DNA from 2 places in the Veillonella sp. ICM51a genome. Region 1 is predicted to be linked to the other one. Evidence: a T-box and tRNA genes for the amino acid it is inferred to sense, from the RefSeq annotation. Region 1 holds a T-box; the other holds one or more tRNA genes.
What was found. A T-box is a leader RNA that pairs with one kind of tRNA and senses whether it is charged. The one in region 1 lies ahead of thrS (threonine--tRNA ligase), so its partner is inferred to be a tRNA-Thr.

Region 1 (3,218 bases):
TATCGTTAAATCCATCAAAAAATGATAGATAAATAATCAGATATATCAACAATTATATAATTAGTTGCGTTCTTTAATTTCAATTTTAATGGAATTGAAGAATTCGTCAAATGGAACTGTACCCAATTCGTCGCCACCGTGTTTACGTACGTTAACAGAATTGTCTTCCATTTCTTTATCGCCAACAACGAGCATGTAAGGAACTTTTTCCATTTGTGCTTGGCGAATTTTGTAACCAATTTTTTCGTTGCGATCGTCTACTTCTACGCGAACGTAGTCATGGCGCATTTGTTTTGCCAATTGGTTAGCGTATTCCACGTGTTTTTCGGAGATAGGTAATATTTTCACTTGAACAGGTGCCATCCAAGTTGGGAATGCACCAGCATAGTGTTCAGTCAAGATACCGATGAAACGTTCCATGGAACCGAAGCATGCACGGTGAATCATGATAGTACGATGTTTTTGACCATCTTCACCGATATATTCTACGTTGAAGCGTTCAGGCAAGTTCATATCCAATTGGATAGTACCACATTGCCATGTACGGCCCAAGGAATCTTCGATATGATAATCGAGTTTAGGACCATAGAACGCGCCGTCGCCAGGGTTGATAACATAATCAATGCCTTTTGCTTCGATAGCGTTACGCAATGCTTCTGTAGCTGCTTCCCAAATTGCATCATCACCCATTGCATTGTCTGGTTTAGTAGACAATTCAACATGATATTTCAAACCAAATTGGCTATAGATACGGTCGAACAATTCGATAACTTTCATCAATTCGGATTGCATTTGTTCAGGCAACATAAATACGTGCGCATCGTCTTGTGTGAAAGCACGAACGCGGAACAAGCCGTGTAGTGCGCCGGACAATTCATGACGGTGAACTAGGCCAAGTTCTGCATAACGAAGTGGCAAGTCACGGTAGGAATGCATTTCGTTTTGGTAAACTAAGATACCGCCTGGGCAGTTCATAGGTTTAATTGCATATTCTTCGTCATCAATGATTGTAGTATACATATTTTCACGGTAATGATCCCAGTGACCAGATGTTTCCCACAAATGTTTATTCAAGATGATTGGTGTGCGGATTTCATCATATTCGAAATCATGATGTACTTCGCGCCAGAAGTTTTCCAATTCGTTGCGTAGAGCCATACCTTTTGGCAAGAAGAATGGGAAGCCAGGACCTTCTTCTTTGATAACGAACAAACCAAGTTCTTTACCAAGTTTACGGTGGTCGCGTTTAGCCGCTTCTTCAAGCATATGAAGGTATGCATCTAGTTCTTCTTTCTTTTCAAATGCTGTACCGTAAATACGTTGCAACATTTTGTTCTTTTCATCGCCGCGCCAGTATGCACCTGCAATGCTTTGTAATTTGAAAGCTTTCACCTTACCAGTAGATGCTACATGAGGGCCTGCACAAAGGTCAACAAAATCGCCTTGTGCATAGCAAGAAATCACAGCATCTTCAGGAAGGTCTTCGATCAATTCTACCTTGTAATCTTCGTTTTTAGATTTGAAGAACTCGATAGCTTCTTGACGAGACATTACAGATTTAGTAATAGGCAAGTTTTCTTTTACAATACGGCTCATTTCCTTTTCGATTTTAGTCAAATCTTCAGGAGTCAATGTATGTTCCATATCGATATCATAGTAGAAACCTTTATCGATAGCAGGACCGATAGCTAATTTTGCTTCTGGCCATAAGCGTTTAACTGCTTGTGCCATAACATGAGAAGCTGTGTGACGTAATGTGTGTTTACCACCATCTTCTTCAAATGTTAAGAAGGCTACTTCAGAACCATCTACGAGTTCTTCACGAAGATCTGTTAATTCTCCATTTACATTGGCTGCTAACACTTTTTTAGCCAAACTATTAGACAATTTTTTTACTGCTTCCCCAAGAGTAGTGCCAGCAGCGTATTCCTTTGCACTACCGTCAGGTAAAATGATTTTTACATCTGCCATTTTAATTTCCTCCAATTTATGAACTAGGATAGTCGGTTTTAGGTAATAAAAAAAGACCCTCTATCCCTACAAAACAAGGGACGAAGATCATTCGCGGTTCCACCCTAGTTAATTCACCGCATCACAAGGATACAGTTCATTCACTTCATTAAGCCCGATAACGGTGGCTGCCGTATTTGCCTACTTAGGTTCGACAAATCAGTTTAAAGGGGGTAACTCTAATATATGTGTAAGGCATTTCCAGCATCTGCCTCTCTCTGGTACACAGGGATATGAGAATCATGTCCTTTGCATCACTTTTACTAAGATATCTTATCATAGGTACTAAAAAATTTCAACTATATAAGTACCTCCTAAAAAATAGAACAGGCCTGTTCTATTTCTAAAGATACGCATACACATCTCTCTAAAAATTACTACAGGCCTGTTCTATTTCTAAAGATACGCATACACATCTTCCCCAAAATTAGTACAGGCCTGTTCTATTTCTAAAGATACGAATACACATCTTCTAAAAATTACTACAGGCCTGTAGTATTTCCAAGAACTATCTATTTACGTTCAAAGTGCGCAGATAGCATAGATCCAATTACTTTTTCAATTTTAGAGTTTGTAATGTCTGGGCCCTTGAATAGGATCAACATTACGTCATCGGAATTGTCTTGTTTAGATACCATCAAGACGCCGCTACCACGAGCACCATTATCGTCGTAATCTTTTGCAACAATAATTATGTTGAGGTAATGGTCTTTCATGTATGTATATACTTTGCTTTGTTTAGCGGAGTTGCCGATGCTGCTCGCCATACCCATAGCACGATTGAATACGATAGCATTCGCATTGTGCGGGTTATTGCGAAGTTGTTGTTTTTCTTCATCATTTAGTGGCAATAGGTTAACCATCATGGATTCGCCCATGCGGCCACGAAGCATAGCTGGCATTGTTTCACGCACGTCTGCAGGAATGTCGTTACTAGGATTGAGTTTTAAATCCTTAGGCACGGTCATGTACAATGTACCCTTGCTGTTTTGGCCTTGTACGGTTTTACTATTGTCGATAGCGCCCATTGTGAAAGTATCTTTAATGATTTCCATTTGTACGCCCAATGGTTTTTCAGGTACACCACGGCTAGCCACTTGAATATCGCCAGATTTAGTTTTCTTAATTGTTTCCACAGACCAAGTTGCACCTGGTTTACCTTCATCGCTAGGAGATGTCAACGCAGCAGGCACTTCTTTAGCACCTGT
Region 2 (3,218 bases), on a different contig from region 1:
GTGGGGCTTCTGCTGCATAAGCAACTACGCTAGTGCCTAATACACCAGCTACTGCCAATGCAAGGCTAGTTCTTACGATAGATTTCTTCATCATGTCCTCCTAAGTTTCAAATAGTTAATTGCATATAAGCTATGGAATATAACCTATGTACAATCACATCTGTTTACCACCTAGGCCTATGGCGGCTAACTGAGACCATCTTAGCCACCGCGTATGAGATGCAAATTAAGATATCAGAACAGCTCAATTTATTGCATGAAATATATATGAATTTTCGGCTAAATTTCTATAGAATTTTTACAAATGTGATTCATGAATCATCAATTCATATTATGTCTGCTGATTTCTGTGAAAGCCCATAGCATGCAACATTTCCCATATTATTAAATACTAATTTTTTCAATATGACCCACAGCTAGATCATTCATGAGTAAATTTTTAGAAAAAATACTATATTTAGCTACCAAAAAGCTACCAATAGATTTGTAATTTTTAAAAAATAAATTTGAAATACTGGTTAGTAACTCTTGCGAGTTTTCCCTATTTATTGCTCGCAATATAAATTGAAAATAGGCATGGAAAAGACGATAGATTTTTTATTTCTATCGTCTTTAATACTTTATATTCCCTTCGACAAACTTGAAGTTGTTTACTTACAGTACTCCTCTATTTTGTAGCTATATTCTTTTAGAAGTCCCCGTGAATAAATCTTTTTATTTTTTGAATCTCTAACTTCTTTCCAAAGAATAGCCGCAACTTTTAACTTGTTAGAGTAATGATTGCTAAACTCATCTGCACAAAAATCCTTTAGAAATTGATTCCATTGGCAAGCTGAATTATCATACTTGGCGTAGTCTGACTCTCCATAGTATATTTTAATCATATCTTGGATTGTAAAATTTATGTTGTTGTCCCGTTTTACTTTTCGCCAAGCTGTTGCCATATCAGCATTAAATTTAAAGGGATTAACACCTGTTACAGCTGAAAAATAATCACGAAATTTCTGATTAAAGGAAAACCCACATTCAAGTAATGATGTATTTAGGGTTATTATTTCGGTTTGATTTTTATTTCTTTTCCTCAAAAATTTTTCTACTCTATTTCCCTTAAAATATTGTTCTATAATATGATTTAATTCTTTTTTTGTACATCTGTATTCTAATCCAAGGTACTTACAAATTTGTGAAAGCTCTTCTCGATACCAGTAGTATCTGTTAAATTCTTCAAATGATTTTATATCTCTAAAATCAGGTCTATTTTCTTCCAAATGCTCACCTCTACAACTCCAAATTTCTAAATGGGGTTTTTTTATATATTAGATACTTTCAACAAAACGCAACATTCCAGATACCCTAAAAAAGCTATTAAACATATATTGACATATATTAACATACTCTAATATATAATAAGAACCCCCTAGGCGATAACCTAAAGGGTTTTTTAGAGAGGACAAATTATAATCAACTTATAGACTATCATGAATATCTAAGAGTATCAATAAAGCTGGTATTATCTATATTTATTTAATCTATCCAATTCATTGATACTCACAGAAATTCATAAAATTAGTTGGAGCTGATAATAGGATTCGAACCTACGACCTACTCATTACGAATGAGCCGCTCTACCAACTGAGCTATACCAGCATGTGTATAGTAACATCCTACTCCTATTGCAGTAAGATGTCAAATACACCTATTTTACGCCTTTTACAGATACGAGTTCACCTGTGAAAGCGTCTACATGTACTTCAATTTCTTGATGATTAGCGGCACCAAATTCTACATCGTATACAAAACGACCTTTTTCATTTTTTACAGACCAGCTATTAAGGCTAGTTGCTTGGCCTTTTGTTTGAGCAAAGGCAAAGTTTACAACTGCGTCTGGCGTTAAAATACGAGTAGGATCAAAGGCCTTTTTCTCTAAACCAACCTTGTATGCGCCTTCTTTTGTTTCACCAATTTGATTTGTATTGTAGTTGTATTTCAACTCATACTTACCTGTTGAATCAAAGCCTTCAACTTCATATTTAATTTGACCATCTTCGCCATCAAATGCAATTTCTGTAATCGCTGCTTTTGGATGTTGTTGAATGAAAGCATTGAGCAATGTATTGGCGCCTACAATGGCTGCATGATTAGCATCAACAACTGCTACTGTCGGTTGTACCGGTACAATACTAGCCGCATCAACAACTGGTGCATTTACCCCAAATGCCGCTGCTAGTGCCAATGCAATACCGCCTTTTACGAACATAGATTTCATAAATTCCTCCTACATAAATAGTATTAGTAAATATTCCATATACTACTATTATACACAATAGTTAGAACTTTCACGAACAAAATCATAATCTAAAATGACACCCACGAATAGATAGCATATGTTACAATTTAATTAGTAAAACAATAGTTAATAATATATACAAGTGAGTACTATGATTTCTTTATATCCAACCTTTTACCATACATTTCAATGCAAAGCCAATCAATGTCATCATACATGTTGTCAAAAGTGGACTATCGATGTAGATGAGGAGACGGCTAAATTATATCAAACACTGCCTACACCATTAGGTGAAGACCTACGGAAATTTATGACCGTCGATGACGAAGGCTATTATTTCATGTTTAGCGACAAACAGCCTACCTGTCCGTTGCTACTGGAAGATGGATTGTGCCGCGTGGTCTTAGAACTAGGCGAAGATAGTTTATGCGATACCTGTCATATGCATCCGCGGTTCTATAAATATATCGAAGACCTCGAGCTCTGTGGCGTCGGTCTATCCTGCGAAGAATCGGTAGAAAAGTTACTAGCTACCGAAGGCGATCAATTGCTATTCACTATCGAAGATGATGACGGCGAATTTACTGCTGAAGACCGTCCCGTACTCGAAAATATCTTTGACCTCTTAGCATTAGGTATTAATCCTGCTATTTGTCAGTTTACACTCAATCATTCTATCCACTACTGCCAAGAGTTAGTTACTATATATAAGAAAACGGAGCCTATCGATGAGGAATGGACAAAACAACTAGCCCATTTAGAGGCCATGCTGTCATCGACAACGGCATCAACTACGATGGACTTACTTAAGGCTGACACCATCGATGTATCCGCACTCAACAAGGTGTATCAATACATCTTATACCGCCAAATTGATATGCTTGCAGAATACTCGTTAGAAAGCCTTGTGCGATACGCCTTTGACGCCACA

Region 2: it encodes a tRNA-Thr, which carries the amino acid that the T-box ahead of thrS (threonine--tRNA ligase) is inferred to sense. The anticodon was not compared.

What each region holds. Positions count from the first base shown of each region.
Region 1 is NZ_JAPX01000018.1:1,109-4,326, forward strand. It holds gene thrS (threonine--tRNA ligase) at 61-1,971, opposite strand; T-box leader at 2,045-2,274, opposite strand; gene HMPREF1504_RS02145 (hypothetical protein) at 2,523-3,218, opposite strand, start outside.
Region 2 is NZ_JAPX01000041.1:37,396-40,613, reverse strand. It holds gene HMPREF1504_RS07200 (hypothetical protein) at 1-94, opposite strand, end outside; gene HMPREF1504_RS07195 (SAP domain-containing protein) at 651-1,268, opposite strand; tRNA gene HMPREF1504_RS07190 (tRNA-Thr) at 1,572-1,647, opposite strand; gene HMPREF1504_RS07185 (PepSY domain-containing protein) at 1,697-2,266, opposite strand; gene fliB (flagellin lysine-N-methylase) at 2,439-3,218, shown strand, end outside.